DNA from 3 places in the Streptomyces sp. CRN 30 genome. Region 1 is predicted to be linked to each of the others. Evidence: riboswitches for the same ligand, from Rfam matches in the RefSeq annotation. Region 1 holds a riboswitch; each other region holds the start of a gene.

Region 1 (5,585 bases):
GAGGCCGCGCAGCCGCTCGGCGCCCCGGTCGGTCGTGTAGACCGCCTTCTCGCCGCCGGTGTGCCAGAACCGCGCCGCCGGGTCGAGGTTCCCGGCCGCGGTGACGGTGACCTTCAGCGGGTACTCCGGGAGGCCGGCGGCGACCCGGGCCGCGCGCCGGTCGGGCGAGTTGACCAGGAGGCGGGGGTTGTCGGCGCGCAGGGTGCCCGCGCCGACGAGGATGGCGTCGCTCGCCGCCCGCACCTCGTCGACCCGGTCGAAGTCGGCCGCGTTCGAGAGCAGCAGCCGTTCGGGTCCGGTGTCGTCGAGGAAGCCGTCGAGGGAGACGGCCGCGGACAGCAGGACGTGGGGGTGGGGCATGGGCGTACTCCTGTGGTCATCCCGCTCGTGCGGATGCGACGCTGCCGGAACGCTGGTTCAACTTTTAAGCAATTACTACACTGTCCGCATGACGACCCGCTGGCTCACCGCCGAGGAACAGCGTGCCTGGCGCGCGTACGTCGCCGCCTCGCTGCTCCTGGAGGACGCGCTCGACCGGCAGCTCCAGCGGGAGGCCGGCCTGCCGCACCTGTACTACACCGTCCTGGCCTTCCTCTCCGAGGCACCGGAGCGGCGGCTGCGGATGACCGATCTCGCCGAGGCGCTGAAGATCACGCGCAGCAGGCTCACGTACGCGGTGACGCGCCTGGAGAGGGACGGGGCGGTACGGCGCGAGGAGTGCCCCTCGGACCGGCGGGGCAGTGTCGCGGTGCTCACGGACGAGGGGCAGGCGCTGCTGGAGCGAGCGGCGCCGGGGCACGTCGACACCGTGCGCCGGGCGGTCTTCGACCACCTCACGGCGGAGCAGGTGGAACAGCTGGAGCGGATCTGCCTGAGTGTGGCGGAGGCCGTCCAGGGCGACGGACCGCGGGCCGTGCGGCCGCCCGACGAACTGCCGTGGCGCAGGAGGTCCTGCCCTTCCGCGTGACGGGGTGCGCCTGCCGTGGCTCACTCCGGACGGTCGCCGGTCGGTCACCCGAACTGGTTGCTTGAACTTTAAAGCAGAGCTAGAGTCCTGTGCGCCGCCGTGCTTCAAAAGTGAAGCAAGGACCCGCTGCAACGGAGACCCGCATGACCGACCTCCCCGTCGCCACCCCGCGCGCCCGCGTCCGGGTGCCGCTGCGCTTCCACGACGGCTACTCCGTCGACGCCGAACTGGTCACCTTCCACGGACTGGCCGACGGCCAGGAGCACGTGGCCGTCGTCCTCGGCGAGCTCGCGCCCGGCGCGACGCCGCTGGTCCGGCTGCACTCCGAGTGCCTGACCGGGGACGTCTTCGGCTCGGCGCGCTGCGACTGCGGCCCGCAGCTGCGGGAGGCGGTGGAGCGGATCGCCGACCGCGGCGGAGTGCTCCTCTACCTCCGTCAGGAGGGCCGGGGCATCGGTCTCTACAACAAGCTCGACGCGTATGCGCTCCAGGACGAGGGCCTCGACACCTACGCCGCCAACGCGGCCCTCGGCCTGCCCGAGGACGGCCGGGACTACACCGCCGCCGCCCAGATGCTGCGGGCGCTCGGCCTCGACGGGCTCGACCTGCTCTCCAACAACCCCGACAAGGCGCGGCAGCTGCGCGACCTGGGGGTCGAGGTCCGTGACCGCGTCGCCACGGGCGTCTTCACGACCGACCACAACGTCCGGTACCTGCGGGCGAAGGTCCTCCAGACCCAGCACACCCTGCCGCTGGCGGAGTTGACGATGCCGGCGATGCCGACGTCGTCGCCGGCGCTGACCGGCCTGACGGAACGCACGGCGGGCTGACCGGGCCGCGAGGCCGTCACCAAGCGTGTCCGGGCGACTCCCGCCGCATAACAACTGACGCACCATCAGAAACTTGGATGTTTCCCGGCCGGAGGCAACTCGCCCGATTTCCGCATGCCATGACCCTTTGGTCCGGCGCGAAAGTCGCAACGATCACATGGAACTGCTTGGAATACGGCCTGCGCGTCTATTAACGTTCGATAACGCAGCGCGGTAGTCCCAGCCGTCACAAGAGACGGCTCCGTGCGCACGCGCCGAATCCCGCAAGGGAACCGGGGAACCACCAATTGGGGTGAATCGTGCGGATATCGCCGTGGAGACACGGCCGGTATACGCGCGTAGGAGACCTTCCTGTTCCGAACCCGTCAGCTAACCCGGTAGGCGAGAAGGAAGGAAAGGAGTACGCCTACGTGGCGTCCAACCGGCCTGCGACCGAAACTCCGGTCGACCCCTTCATGCCGAGCCAGAAGAACGGCGACACTTTCGGCTACGGCACCTACAACGGTGAGAACGAGGGTCCCTGGCAGGAGTGGAACCCCACGGCGGACTCCGTCCGTCCCGTGCGCGGCCGGCACCGCGTGGCCAAGCAGCGCGGCGGTGGACTCGCCCGCAGCTCCACCGTTCTCGGCGTCGGCGTCATAGCCGCGGTCGGCGCGGGCGGCATGGCCACCGCGCAGACCGGCAAGCCCCCGGTGTCCATATCGATGCCCGACCTGCCGAACGTCGGATCGGTGTTCGCCGCCGACACCGACGAGGAGCCCCAGGGCTCCGCCACCGCGCTCAGCACCGCCGGCCTCACCGTCGCCGACGGCGAGCAGGGCACCTCGGACGCCGGCGAGGTGCTGCGCGCCCGCATCATGCAGCAGGCCGAGTCGCAGCAGGACCAGGTCGACGCCGCCGCCGCGGCCGCCGCCGAGGAGAAGGCCGCGCTGGAGGCCGCCGAGCGCGCCGCCGAGGAGCGGAAGGCCGCCGAGGAGAAGGCCGCCGCCGAGAAGAAGAAGGCGGAGGAGGAGGCCGCGAAGAAGGCCGAGGCCGAGCGCCTCGCGAAGCTCGCCCGGCAGTTCGTGCTCCCGACCTCCTCGTACACCATCACCTCGACCTTCGGTCAGGCCGGCGCCTACTGGTCCTCCGGCTACCACACCGGCATCGACTTCGCCGCGCCCACGGGCACCCTGCTCAAGGCGGTCCACAGCGGCACGATCACGCAGGCGGGCTACGACGGCTCGTACGGCTACAAGACCGTGCTCACCCTCGACGACGGCACCGAGATCTGGTACGCCCACCAGTCCTCGATCAGCGTCAGCGTCGGCCAGAAGGTCGCGACCGGCGACGTCATCGGCCGCGTGGGCGCCACGGGCAACGTCACCGGCGCCCACCTGCACATGGAGGTCCACCCCGGCGGCAGCGGCTCGGGCATCGACCCGATGGCGTGGCTGCAGAGCAAGGGCCTCAACCCCTGACGTCACCCCTGGCGTAGCTCCTGCGGGCTGCTCACTGTTCACGATTCTTCGGCCGGACGTACGCAATGCGTACGTCCGGCTCGGACGTTGAAGTGAAGCATGACTTCTCTTCGCAAGCTCGGCTCGTCCGACCTCGAGGTGTTCCCGCTCGCCCTCGGCGGCAACGTCTTCGGCTGGACCGCCGACGAGGCACGGTCCTTCGCCGTGCTCGACGCCTACACGGCCGCCGGCGGCAACGCCGTGGGCGATCTGACGCTCACCGACGAGGAGCTCGCCCGGCTCACGGAGGCGTCCGAGGCACGCTGACGGCGCCGGTGCGGCAGGGGCCGTGTCCCGCGAGCGGCGGCTGTCCGCGTGACGTCTACGACCGGTAGGGGTTGTGGTCGTGCGCGGAGTGCGTGCTGTACGCGGGATACGGCTCGGGCCCGGAGTGGGGCGCGACCGGGCCGGGCTGGTGCACCGGTGCGTAGCCGTAGCCGTACCCGTACCCGTGGCCATGGGTGTGCGCGTACGCCGGCCAGGCCGCCGCGGGGCCCGGTGCCACGGCCCGCGCCGCGTAGCCGAACGCCGGCCGCGCGATCTCCCGGCGCCGCCACAGCTCGAAGAGCAGTTCCCGTTCCCGTACGACGAAGTCGGCGCCCGCCCGGCCCCGGCGCCCACGGCGCCGCAGGAGGGCGAGCGAGGTCGCGTACGTCTCGTACTCGGTGACCGCGCGGGCCGCCGCCGGGCCCCCGTGGTGCCCGGCGTGGTCGCGGGCCAGCCGCCGTGCCCGCAGGCTGCCGAGGGCGTACGGCTCGGCCGGCGTGAGCCAGCCGGCGGCCACGTAGGCGGGCAGTTCCTCGCGCACGGTCCGCAGCTCCCGCTGCCGCGCCCAGATGACCAGCCAGGTCAGCAGTCCGAACGCGGGCATCATGAAGGCCGTGTACACCGCGATGAAGCCGAACTGGCCGAAGGTCGTCGAGCCGTTCCACAGGGCGTGCAGGCCCATCGCCAGCAGCAGTCCGGTGAGCGGGAGGAGGACGCGGCGGACGCGCTGCCGGTCCGCGGCGAGCGCCGCCATGCCGAAGCCGATGCCCGTGAGCACCGTGAACAGCGGATGCGCGAAGGGCGACATGATCACGCGGACGAAGAAGGTCGCGGCCGTGACGGAGGCGATGCCGTCCACGCCGCTGAGCCGGTCGGTCCCGAAGGCCGTGCCGAGGTAGAGGATGTTCTCGGTGAAGGCGAAGCCGGTCGCGGTGACCCCGGCCGTGACCGCCCCGTCCACGATCCCGGTGAAGTTCCGGCGGCGGAAGAGGAAGACCAGCAGTATCGCGGCCGCCTTCGCCAGCTCCTCCACGACGGGCGCTATGACGGTGGCGCCGAGGACGTCCGCGCCGGACGGGTCCGCGGTGGTCGTCGCTATCCAGTGGACCGCGAAACTGTTCGTGACGATGGCTATCAGCGCGGCCGCGCACGCGCCCCAGGCGAAGGCGAAGAGCAGGTTCCGCCAGGGTCCGGGCGCGACCCGGTCCAGCCAGCGGAACGCGGTGATCAGCAGGGGGACGGGCAGCACCGCGAGGGCCAGCCCGACCAGGAAGCCCTCGGTGCCGGTCTGCTCGCGGACCAGGGCGAGGATGACCAGGCCGGAGAGCGCGAGCAGGGCGATCAGCGCGCCGTACCGCACTCCCTTGCGCTGCCACCAGCGCGCGGGGCCCCGCAGGAGGCGCGGGCGCCCTGCGGGGGCGGTGGGACCGCCGGGGTCGTCCGTCGGGTACGGGGGGAAGGTGGCCACGGCATCGACCCTAACGAGGGAGGGGCTCCTTGTGCTGTACGCGCCGGAAGAGCAGGTCGTTCACCACATGACCCTTGTCCAGTCCCTGGCCCTCGAAACGGGTCAGCGGCCGGAACGCGGGGCGTGGCGCGTACCCGCCACCGGGCTGCGTGTTCTCGAAGTCCGGGTGCGCCGTGAGGACCTCGAGCATCTGTTCGGCGTACGGTTCCCAGTCGGTCGCGCAGTGCAGGAGCGCCCCCGGCCCGAGCCGGGTCGCGGCGAGTGTGAGGAACTCGGGCTGGATCAGCCGCCGCTTGTGGTGCCGCTTCTTCGGCCAGGGATCGGGGAAGTACACGCGGAGCCCGTCGAGCGCGTCGGGCGTGAGCATCTCGCGCAGCAGGATGATCGCGTCACCGTTGGCGACCCGGATGTTGGCCAGCCCGTCCCGGTCGGCGAGGTTCAGCAGATTGCCCTGGCCGGGGGTGTGCACGTCGACGGCGAGGATGTTGGTGTCCGGGTCGGCGGCGCCCATGCGCGCGGTCGCCTCACCCATCCCGAAGCCGATCTCGAGCACC
Region 2 (5,585 bases), on a different contig from region 1:
CAGCCCCAGGGAGGCGAGCGCCGCGGCGTCCTCGTCGCTCGCGTGCGCCAGGTGCCCGCTGCGGAACAGCCGCCCCCGCGCCACACGCCGGCCGTCCACGGTCGGCAGACCGCCCACGTCGCGGAAGTTGCGGACCGAGGTCAGCTCGGGTTCGGTCGACGGGACCTGCTGCGTCACGAAGGGCTCCTCCCAGGGGGCCGTCGGCGGTGCGCGGCTCGGCACGCCGACAGGTGCGACCTCGACGATACGACACGGCTGTGGCCGCCGAGCAGTCGTCGGTGAGGCGTTGCCAGACGGCCCCCACCGGCACGATGATGTTCACGTCTGATCGTGTCTGTTTGATTATGTGAGGGTGTCATGGTGGAGATCGGCTCAGCCGGCCGCGTCTGGTTGCTGTCGGGACCGGCCAGCAGCTACGCGCTGCGTCTCACCGAGGACGGCGAACTGCTGCACCTCCACTGGGGTGCGCGCATCGAGCTCGCGGACGCCGAGGAGCTCGCGGCCCGGCCCCTGCCGCCGTCGCGCGACTCCTTCGAGTCCCGGCTCGACGGGCACGAGGAGTACCCGGTCGAGGGCGGTGCCCGCTTCGTGCGGCCCGCGCTGTCCGTCCGTACGGACGAGGTGCGCGGCACCGAATGGGCCTTCGCGGCGTACGAGGTGGAGGACGAGGAGCTGCGGCTGCGGTTCACCGACCACGGGCTCGCCGTCACGCTGCACTACCGGATGCGCGACGACGTCGTGGAGCGCCGGGTGACCCTGGCCAACGAGGGCCCGGAGCCGGTGGAGGTGCTGCGCGCCGACTCCGCGACCTGGACGCTCCCGCTGCGCGAGGGCTGGCGGCTCTCCCAGCTGCACGGGCGGTGGGCGGCCGAGTCCCGGCTGGTCCGCACCGACCTCACCTACGGGGAGAAGGTCATCGGCAGCCGGCGCGGGCACACCGGGCACCAGCACCTGCCGTGGGTCGCGCTCGACACCGACGGGGCGACCGAGGAGCGCGGCGAGGTGTACGGGTGCGCGCTCGGCTGGTCGGGCACCTGGCGCATCGCCGTGGCCCAGCTCCCCGACGCGCGGGTGCAGATCACCGGCGGCGCCGGGTACGACGACTCCGGCCTCCTGCGGCTGGCGGCGGGGGAGACCTTCACGACGCCCGTCTTCGCGGGGCTGTGGAGCGACGGCGGCTTCGGCGGGGCGAGCCGGGCCTGGCACGCGTACCAGCGCAGGCACGTCGTCCCGGACGCCGGCCGTGACCGTCCGGTGCTCTACAACTCCTGGGAGGCCACCTACTTCGACATCTCGGAGGACCAGCAGCGCGAGCTGGCGCGGCGGGCGGCGTCCCTCGGGGTCGAGCTGTTCGTGGTCGACGACGGCTGGTTCGGGGCGCGCACCAGCGACCGGGCGGGCCTCGGCGACTGGACGCCGAACCCCGAGCGCTTCCCGGCCGGTCTCAAGCCGCTCGCGGACGACGTGCACGCGCTCGGCATGCAGTTCGGCATCTGGGTCGAGCCCGAGATGGTGAACCCCGACAGCGACCTGTACCGGGCGCACCCCGACTGGGTGCAGTTCATGCCGGGCCGCGGCCGCACCGAGCTGCGCAACCAGCTCGTCCTCAACCTCGCGCGCCCGGACGTCCAGGAGTACCTGTGGGAGCGGCTGGACACCCTGCTGTCCAGCGCCCCCATCGACTACGTGAAGTGGGACTTCAACCGCTGCTTCACCGACGCCGGCTGGCCCGGCGAACCGTACCCGCAGAAGCTCTGGGTGGAGCACGTGCACGCCTTCTACGCGCTGCTGGACCGGCTGCGGGCCGCGCACCCCGGCGTCGCCTTCGAGGCCTGCTCGGGCGGCGGCGGCCGCATCGACCTCGGCGTCATGTCCCGTACGGACCAGGTGTGGACCTCCGACAACACCGATCCCCTGGACCGGCTCGCCATCCAGCACGGCTTCAGCCAGATCCATCCCGCGCGCGTGATGGCCGCCTGGGTCACCGACAGCCCGAACGAGCAGCTCAACGGGCGGGTGAGTACGCTGGCGTTCCGTTTCGTCAGCGCCATGGCCGGTGTGCTCGGTGTCGGCGGCGACCTCAGCCGGTGGAGCGAGCGGGAACTCGCGGAGGCGCGGGACTGGGTGGCCCTCTACAAGGAGATCCGGCCGGTCGTCCAGCACGGCGACCTGTACCGGCTGCGGCCACCGGCGGGCGGGCCGAGCGCCGTGAGCTACGTCCTCGGTGACGAGGTCGTCGTCCTCGCCTGGCTCCAGGCCCAGCACTACGGGGAGCCGCCCGCACCGCTCCGGTTGCGCGGGCTCGACCCGAAGGGGATGTATGAGTGCCGTGAAACGGGTGAGACGTACCGGGGTGCGGTGCTGATGCACCACGGGCTGCCGGTCGGGTTGCGCGGCGACTTCGATGCGAAGGTTGTCAGGCTACGTCGTATTTGATTCCTTCGCCGGGATTGGCGTTCGGTGTCCAAGTGGCCCTGGTGTAAAGCGTGGTCAACGAGTCGGGCGTGACCAGGGTCATAGGAGTGACGTTGCGTGGTCGTCATGTCCACGTAATAGCCCGGAGTTGTCGGGTGGGTCGGGAAAAGGGGACGACCGTTCATCGACGGAGGGTGACCGGGACCTCCCCTCGACCACCCGGAAACAAGACGCACAAAAAATGCGAATGGTTGTCCCCGCACCGGTAAGTCGCCTACTTTCGGCGTCAATCCGGGCGGACGCCGAATCCTGCCACCGGCCGGAGCCGTCAACTCACCCGTACACGGCAGGAGCGGGGGACCCACAGGTACGACTGCCCGGTCCGGTCATCCGGAACGGGCTAGGGGTCAAGCCGTGCCCACCACGGCCGGGCATCTCCAGCCCGAACCCGACAGCTCACCTCGCAGGCGCCGGAGAGGAATGCGCCATGCCCGCCAAGGGTAAGCACCGCCGCCCGAAGACCCAGCGCTTCACCCGCTCGATCGCCGCCGCCGGAACCGGTGGCGCGGCGCTCGCGCTCCCCCTGATCGGGGCCACCGGGGCCCATGCCTCGGCCCCGGCGGAGGCCGTCACCCAGACCTCGGAGCTCCCCCGCCTCCCCCAGGCGCCGCAGCAGGCGGTGGCCCAGCAGGCCGCCGCCGCCCAGGCCGTCAAGCAGCAGGCCGGGACGTCCACCGCCGCCGCCGCGAAGTCCGCGACGACGCGGACGTACGCCGTGAAGTCCGGCGACTACCTGTCCCGGATCGCCGAGGAGCAGGACGTCACCGGCGGCTGGCAGTCGATCTACGCGGACAACCGCGAGGCGATCGGCTCCAACCCGTCCCTCATCCACCCCGGCCTGGAGCTCAGCCTCGACGGCAGGGCCCCGTCGAGCGCCGGCGCCCCGTCCTCGGGCAGCGGCGCCTCGTCCTCGGGCGGTGACTCCGGGTCCGCGGCGAAGAGCGGGGCGTCGGAGCGGAAGGCGCCGGCGGAGCAGCAGGCGGCGCCCGAGCGGAAGGCGCCGACGGAGCGCAAGACCGAGGCCCCGGCCGAGAAGCCGGCCGCCGACACGTCGGACACCCGGGCCCAGGGCAGCGGCGGGGGCAGCTCCGCCTCCGGCTTCACCCGCCCGGTCTCCGGCGCCGTGGGCACCTCCTACCGCGTCTCGGGCAGCATGTGGTCCAGTGGCTACCACACCGGTGTCGACTTCGCGGTCCCGACCGGCACCTCGCTCAAGGCCGTCGGCTCGGGCACGGTCGTCTCCGCCGGCTGGGGCGGCTCGTACGGCAACCAGGTCGTCGTCCGGCTCGCGGACGGCCACTACGCGCAGTACGCCCACCTGTCCTCGCTCTCCGTCTCGGTGGGCCAGACCGTGGGCGCGGGCCAGCAGGTCGGCCTGTCCGGCGCCACCGGCAACGTGACCGGACCGCACCTGCACTTCGAGATCCGTACCGCCTCGGGCTACGGCTCGGACGTCGACCCGCTGGCGTACCTGCGCGCCAAGGGCGTCTCCCTCTGACCGACCCTGACCGCCCCTGACCGACCCACCCACCCGGCGACGCACTCGTGAGGCCGGGCCCCGCCGACCGCGGGGCCCGGCCTCACGGTGTACGGAGCGGGTCGTTCCCCGGGCCGGTCTTATTCCGGAATTGACCAACACTTGACGAGTGGCTTATCTCACCGCCCGTCAACCCCTTCCTACGGTCGCGTAGCTCACATCCCACGGTGAAAGATGGACCGACGTGGCAGACGATGTGATGAGGCACGACAGCAGAACAGTGATCGGGTCGTACGTGGCGGTGGGCGACAGCTTCACCGAGGGCGTCGGGGACCCCGGACCCGACGGCGCGTTCGTCGGCTGGGCCGACCGGTTCGCGGTCCTTCTCGCCGACCGGCTCCCCGAGGGCGGATTCGGCTACACGAACCTGGCCGTGCGCGGGAAACTGCTCGACCAGATCGTCGCGGACCAGGTTCCGCGGGCGCGGGAGATGGCGCCGGACCTGATCTCCTTCTGCGCGGGCGGCAACGACATCATCCGTCCCGGCACCGACCCCGACGAGGTCGCCGAGCGCTTCGAGCGCGCGGTCGCCGACCTCACCTCGGCCGCCGGCACCGTCATGGTGACCACCGGGTTCGACACCCGCACCGTGCCCGTGCTGAAGCGCATGCGCGGCAAGATCGCCACGTACAACGGTCATGTGCGGGCCATCGCCGACCGGTACGGCTGCCCGGTACTGGACCTGTGGTCCCTGCGGACCATCCAGGACCGGCGCGCCTGGGACGCGGACCGGCTGCACCTGTCGCCCGAGGGGCACACGCGGGTGGCGCTGCGGGCCGGACAGGTCCTCGGCCTGGACATCCCGGCGGACCCGGACCAGCCGTGGCCGCCGCTCCCGCCGCGCGGCAACCTGGAGGTGCGCCGCGACAACATCCAGTGGGCCCGCGAGTACCTGGTGCCGTGGATCGGGCGCCGGCTGCGCGGGGAGTCCTCCGGCGACCGCGTCGTGGCGAAGGGGGCCCTCTCCCCGGCGGACATCCGGATGCGTATCGGGACGGTGGCCTGAGCGCCGCGGAAGGAGCGCGCCGGTGGGTGCGCTGGGGCCGAAGGGGCCCTGACCGCCGTGTTTCCCCTGTTCCCCGTGTTCCCCTGTGGAGTTGGGGGGACTGTCATGGGGGCGGACCATAATGGAACGCCTCAGCGTATTCACCAGGAGGTGCCGTGTCCGGTTCCCGATCCTCGCGCCGCGGGCTACGCGCGTTGCGGCCCGCAGCCTTCGGCGCGGATCCCAGCGGAGCGCGCCTCGCCCGGATCCACAGATCGCCGCACTTCGCGAACGGCGTCTTCGTGAACCCGGAGGGCGCCCGCGTGCTCCCCGCCGGAGGTTCCGGCAGGCTGGAGATGGCCAAGGCGTACTTCCGCAAGGAGGAGCGCGCCCGCCGCGCCCCGGCGGGCCCCGTGCCGCTGCACCGCACGACCGCCGCCGACCTGGCCGCGCCCCCGGCGAGCGGCCTGCGCCTGACCTGGGCCGGGCACTCCAGCGTCCTCGCCGAGATCGACGGGCACCGCGTGCTCTTCGACCCCGTCTGGGGCGAGCGTTGCTCTCCGTTCGCCTTCGCCGGCCCCAAGCGGC
Region 3 (5,585 bases), on a different contig from region 1:
GTCCATGGAGAACCAGCGGGACGTCGTCAAGAACGAGCGCCGCCAGCGCTACGACAACGTCCCCTACGGCACCGCGTTCGAGCGGCTGACGGCCCTCGCCTACCCGGAGGGCCACCCCTACCACCACACCCCGATCGGGTCGATGGCCGACCTGGACGCGGCCACCCTGGAGGACGCGCGCGCGTTCTTCCGCACGTACTACGCGCCCAACAACGCGGTGCTCTCCGTGGTCGGTGACATCGACCCCGAGCAGACGCTCGCCTGGGTCGAGAAGTACTTCGGGTCCATCCCCGGGCACGACGGCAAGCCCGCGCCCCGCGACGGCTCGCTGCCCGACGTCATGGGCGGGCAGCTGCGCGAGGTCGTCGAGGAGGAGGTGCCCGCGCGGGCGCTGATGGCCGCCTACCGGCTCCCCGAGGACGGCACGCGCGCGGCGGACGCGGCCGACCTGGCGCTGACCGTCCTCGGCGGCGGCGAGTCCTCCCGCCTGTACAACCGGCTGGTGCGGCGCGACCGCACCGCCGTCGCCGCCGGGTTCGGGCTGCTCCGGCTCGCCGGGGCGCCCTCCCTGGGCTGGCTGGACGTCAAGACCTCCGGTGACGTCGAGGTCCCGGTCATCGAGGCCGCCGTCGACGAGGAGCTCGCCCGGTTCGCCGCGGAGGGCCCCACCGCCGAGGAGATGGAGCGCGCCCAGGCCCAGCTGGAGCGCGAGTGGCTGGACCGGCTCGGCACGGTCGCGGGCCGCGCCGACGAACTGTGCCGGTACGCGGTCCTGTTCGGCGACCCGCAGCTCGCGCTGACCGCCGTGCAGCGCGTCCTCGACGTGAGCGCCGAGGAAGTGCGGGAGATCGCCAAGGCCCGCCTGCGGCCCGACAACCGCGCGGTGCTCGTGTACGAGCCGGTCGCCGCCGAGGAGGCCGCGGAGGATCCCGAGGCCGCCGCCACCGCCGTAGCCACCGACGAGAACGAGGAGCCGGCGAAGTGACCGAACTCGCCACCATGGACTTCCACCCGCAGCCCCGGGCCGGCGAGGCCCGGCCCTGGGCGTTCCCGGCCCCCGAGCGCGGCACCCTGGACAACGGGCTGACCGTGCTGCGCTGCCACCGCCCCGGCCAGCAGGTCGTCGCCGTGGAGGTGCTGCTCGACGCGCCCCTGGACGCCGAGCCGACGGGCCTCGACGGCGTCGCCACGATCATGGCGCGCGCCTTCACCGAGGGCACCGACAAGCACTCCGCCGAGGAGTTCGCCGCCGAGCTGGAGCGCTGCGGCGCCACCCTCGACGCGCACGCCGACCACTCCGGCGTCCGCATCAGCCTCGAGGTGCCCGTCTCCCGGCTGCCCAAGGCGCTCGGCCTGCTCGCCGACGCCCTCAGGGCGCCCGCGTTCGACGACGGCGAGGTCGAACGGCTGGTGCGCAACCGGCTCGACGAGATCCCGCACGAGCTGGCCAACCCGGCCCGCCGCGCCGCCAAGGAGCTCTCCAGGCAGCTGTTCCCGGCCTCCTCGCGCATGTCGCGCCCGCGCCAGGGCACCGAGGACACCGTCGCGGCCATCGACTCGGCGGCCGTGCGCGCCTTCTACGAGAAGCACGTCCGCCCGGCCACGGCCACCGCGGTCGTCGTCGGCGACCTCACCGACGTGGACCTCGACGGGCTGCTCGGCGACACCCTGGGCGCCTGGACCGGCTCCTCGGCCGAGCCGCGGCCCGTGGAGCCGGTGACCGCCGACGACACCGGCCGCGTCGTCATCGTGGACCGCCCCGGCGCCGTCCAGACGCAGCTGCTCATCGGCCGCGTCGGCCCGGACCGGCACGACCGGGTGTGGCCCGCCCAGGTGCTCGGCACCTACTGCCTCGGCGGCACCCTCACCTCGCGCCTCGACCGCGTGCTGCGCGAGGAGAAGGGTTACACCTACGGTGTGCGGGCGTTCGGCCAGGTGCTGCGCTCCGCGCCCGACGGCACCGGGGCCTCGCTGCTCGCCATCAGCGGTTCCGTCGACACGCCCAACACCGGTCCCGCGCTGGCGGACCTGTGGACCGTGCTGCGCACCCTCGCCGAGGGCGGCCTGACGGACGCCGAGCGCGACGTCGCGGTGCAGAACCTCGTCGGGGTCGCGCCCCTGAAGTACGAGACGGCGGCGGCCGTCGCGGGCACGCTGGCCGACCAGGTCGAGCAGCACCTGCCCGACGACTACCAGGCGACGCTGTACCGGCAGTTGGCCGAGACGGGCACGGTGGAGGCCACCGCCGCCGCCGTGAACGCCTTCCCCGGGGACCGGCTGGTGACCGTCCTGGTCGGCGACGCGGCACAGATCGAGGAGCCCGTGGGCGCCCTCGGCATCGGCGAAGTGACCGTCGTCCGGGCGGAGTAGGGGCCGGGCGGGGCCGGGCGGACGGAAGCCGCCGGCCTGGCGCCGACAGCGGGACCCTGGTGGCTGAAGAACCACCAGGGTCCCGCTTTGCCCGTATTGGGGCCGAGTTGGGCTGTCTGCCCTGTGGCGTACGCTACAAAACCTGTCTTTCGTTTGTTGTTCGAAAGACGGGACCCTTAGCGTCGGTCCGGCTGTTCGTCAGGCACCATGCCGCACCCGCGGCGCCGGACAGTCATCGCCGAGTCCCCGCATGGCGCGAGCCAGGGGAGCCGGGGACCCAACCGAAGTCCCCTGGGGTGAATCGGGCGCTCTCCACCTGGTGGAGGGAGCTCGTAGGAGACCTTCCTGCTCCGAACCCGTCAGCTAACCCGGTAGGCGAGAGGGAAGGAAAGGACCAGCCACTTCATGGCGTTCAGCTGCGCCACCGGGAAGCACCGTCGTCCCAGCCGGGTGAAGCAGGCCACCACGCGCACCGTGGGTGTCGCCGCGCTCACCACCACCGGCGTCATCGGGACCCTGGCCTCTCCCGCGCTCGCCGCGGACCCCTCCGCCGAGCAGACCGGCCTCACCCTGGCCCTCAGCATCGGCGACTCGATGGCCGAGCAGGTCGGCGCCCAGGCCGCCGCCCAGCGGCAGGCAGCCGAGGCGGCCGCCGCGCAGAAGCGGGCCCGCGAGGAGGCCGAGGCGCTGGCGGTGCAGCTCGCCTCGGTGAAGGCCGAGGAGGACCGCGAGGCCGAGGAGCGCGCCGCCCGCGAGGCCGAGCGCAAGCGTCTGAGCACCTATGTCTCCCCGATCGCCGGCTCGTACGTCTCGACCGGCTACAAGAGCGGTGGCGCCGTCTGGTCCTCCGGCAGCCACACCGGCGTCGACTTCCACGCCGCCTCCGGCACGGCCGTCCAGGCGGTCGGCTCCGGCACCGTCGTGGAGGCGGGCTGGGGCGGCTCGTACGGCTACCAGATCGTGCTCCGGATGAACGACGGCACGTACACCCAGTACGGCCACCTGTCGTCCATCGGTGTGTCCGTCGGCCAGGCGGTCGTCCCGGGCCAGCAGATCGCCGTCTCCGGGGCGACCGGCAACGTCACCGGTGCGCACCTGCACTTCGAGGTCCGTACGACGGCCGAGTACGGCACCGACATCGACCCCGTCGCCTATCTGCGCGCGCACGGCGTGAACGTCTGACCCCCTGAGACGTTCATCCTGCGGCGACAGTCCCTCAGGCGACGACCCATGGGGCGGCGCCCCCTGGACCGGAGAGCGAGCCCCCGGCGGCGGACACCCCGCCCCGCGCCCGAAGGCCCAGAAGCCCCAGGAAGCCCCGGCTCTCCCCCGAGCCGGGGCTTTCGCCGTCCGCGGTGGCGCGCTCCGTGGTGACGCGCCCTGTGGTGAGGCGTTCCGTGGTGAGGCGTTCCGTGGTGAGGGGTCAGTGCGCCGCGTCCGTTGCGGCATGTCGTGATGACATGTCCGTTGTGACACGTCCGCTGTCCAAAAAATATCCATGGATTCCGGCCCGGCGTCGGAAATTCCGGTGCCCTGCAATAGAGTCGCGGGAACACGCGTCAATCGGCGGCGCATCACGGGTATTAAGGCGGAGGTCCGGTCATGCGTATTCCGGCGCACTCGGTATGCACGGCGATCCGTGATGACATCGTCGCGGGGGTCCACGAGCGCGGCAGCAGACTCACCGAGGAAGTGCTGGCCCGCCGCTACGGCGTCTCGCGCGTCCCCGTGCGCGAGGCCCTGCGCACCCTGGAGGCGGAGGGCTTCGTGGTCACCCGCCGGCACGCGGGCGCGTGTGTCGCGGAGCCGACCGAGCAGGAGGCCGCCGACGTGCTGGAGATGCGCACGCTGCTGGAGCCGCTGGGCGCCGCACGGGCCGCCCAGCGCCGCACCGAGGCACACCTCAAGGTGCTGCGCGGCCTGGTCAGACTGGGGCAGGAGCGGGCGCGCCGGGGCCACAGCGAGGACCTGCGCTCCTTGGGCGGCTGGTTCCACGAGACGCTCGCCCAGGCGTCCGGCAGCCCCGCGCTGACCTCGACCCTCGCCCAGTTGCGGCACAAGATCGCCTGGATGTACACGGTGGAGGCGCCCGCCGATCCGGTGCGGTCCTGGGCCGAGCACGGCGGCATCGTCGACGCCGTCGCGCGCGGGGACGGCGACCGGGCGCGGGCGATCACGGCCCTGCACCAGGAGCGGGCGGCCGACACGCACCGGCTGCGCTTCCCCCACGGGGACCGCGCCGACCGTGTGAGGACTTCGCAACACCACGTAAACATGTCGAGCGCGCGGCATTAACACGGAAGCCGTATACAAAGTGCAGTGTAATTTCCGGGGGGCTTTTTCCGCTGCCTGCGCAGAGGATATAGAGCTGCGCGCGGAGAGGAATTGCACCGTCGGCCAGCGGCGGAATGCGCCACCCGCCGGAAGGTAATGTGAAGGGCCCGCCCGGCGAATCGGACGAGCCCTTCACGTATGCGTATGCGTCGGTGACGGCTACGGCGTCACCCCGGCGCGGCTCAGACGGTCTCGGGGAGCTCGTCGAGCCCCTCGGAGACCAGCTTGGCCAGCCGGTCCAGCGCGGCGTCCGCGCCCTCGGCGTCGGAGGCGAGGACGACCTCCTCGCCGCCCTTGGCGCCGAGGCCGAGGACCGCCAGCATGGAGGCCGCGTTGACGGGGTTGCCGCCGGCCTTGGCGATCGTCACGGGGACTCCGGAGGCCGTGGCGGCCCGGACGAAGAGGGAGGCGGGACGGGCGTGGAGGCCCTCGGCCCAGCCGACGTTGACGCGGCGCTCAGCCATGTGTTGATGCCCTTCGGTGTTGCGGTGTCTTTGACCCATCGACGAAGCGGTCCCGGACGCGGCCCACGGCCTGACCCCGATCCGGTTCCGGTCCCCAGGCTGCCTCGCCCCGCTGTCGGGGGCGAGCCGTACGCTGGGGAACCATGCAGACCTCGCCGGACCGGCACGAGTACCCCGCTCACTGGGAGGCCGACGTGGTGCTGCGCGACGGCGGCACCGCGCGCGTCAGGCCCATCACCGTCGATGACGCCGAGCGTCTCGTCAGCTTCTACGAGCAGGTCTCGGACGAGTCGAAGTACTACCGCTTCTTCGCGCCGTACCCACGCCTGTCCGCCAAGGACGTGCACCGCTTCACCCACCACGACTTCGTTGACCGGGTGGGACTCGCCGCCACGGTGGGCGGCGAGTTCATCGCCA

What was found. Region 1 has a riboswitch for cyclic di-AMP ahead of UW392_RS02040 (M23 family metallopeptidase). Riboswitches for the same ligand answer to the same signal wherever they lie in the genome.
Region 2: another riboswitch for cyclic di-AMP. It lies ahead of UW392_RS16025 (LysM peptidoglycan-binding domain-containing M23 family metallopeptidase); the one in region 1 lies ahead of UW392_RS02040 (M23 family metallopeptidase).
Region 3: another riboswitch for cyclic di-AMP. It lies ahead of UW392_RS38965 (M23 family metallopeptidase); the one in region 1 lies ahead of UW392_RS02040 (M23 family metallopeptidase).

Annotation. Positions count from the first base shown of each region.
Region 1 is NZ_JAVRHI010000017.1:15,385-20,969, reverse strand. Features, by position in the region: gene UW392_RS02055 (dihydrofolate reductase family protein) at 1-360, opposite strand, end outside; gene UW392_RS02050 (MarR family winged helix-turn-helix transcriptional regulator) at 449-967, shown strand; gene UW392_RS02045 (GTP cyclohydrolase II) at 1,111-1,797, shown strand; cyclic di-AMP (ydaO/yuaA leader) riboswitch at 2,040-2,196, shown strand; gene UW392_RS02040 (M23 family metallopeptidase) at 2,208-3,257, shown strand; partial or broken gene UW392_RS02035 (aldo/keto reductase) at 3,357-3,500, shown strand; gene UW392_RS02030 (PrsW family intramembrane metalloprotease) at 3,619-5,031, opposite strand; gene trmB (tRNA (guanosine(46)-N7)-methyltransferase TrmB) at 5,042-5,585, opposite strand, start outside.
Region 2 is NZ_JAVRHI010000160.1:443-6,027, reverse strand. Features, by position in the region: gene UW392_RS16035 (tyrosine-protein phosphatase) at 1-177, opposite strand, end outside; gene UW392_RS16030 (alpha-galactosidase) at 358-2,436, shown strand; cyclic di-AMP (ydaO/yuaA leader) riboswitch at 2,706-2,898, shown strand; gene UW392_RS16025 (LysM peptidoglycan-binding domain-containing M23 family metallopeptidase) at 2,903-3,973, shown strand; gene UW392_RS16020 (SGNH/GDSL hydrolase family protein) at 4,233-5,018, shown strand; partial or broken gene UW392_RS16015 (MBL fold metallo-hydrolase) at 5,174-5,585, shown strand, end outside.
Region 3 is NZ_JAVRHI010000368.1:6,924-12,508, forward strand. Features, by position in the region: gene UW392_RS38955 (pitrilysin family protein) at 1-985, shown strand, start outside; gene UW392_RS38960 (pitrilysin family protein) at 982-2,370, shown strand; cyclic di-AMP (ydaO/yuaA leader) riboswitch at 2,597-2,763, shown strand; gene UW392_RS38965 (M23 family metallopeptidase) at 2,776-3,552, shown strand; gene UW392_RS38970 (GntR family transcriptional regulator) at 3,973-4,665, shown strand; gene UW392_RS38975 (HPr family phosphocarrier protein) at 4,887-5,168, opposite strand; gene UW392_RS38980 (GNAT family N-acetyltransferase) at 5,312-5,585, shown strand, end outside.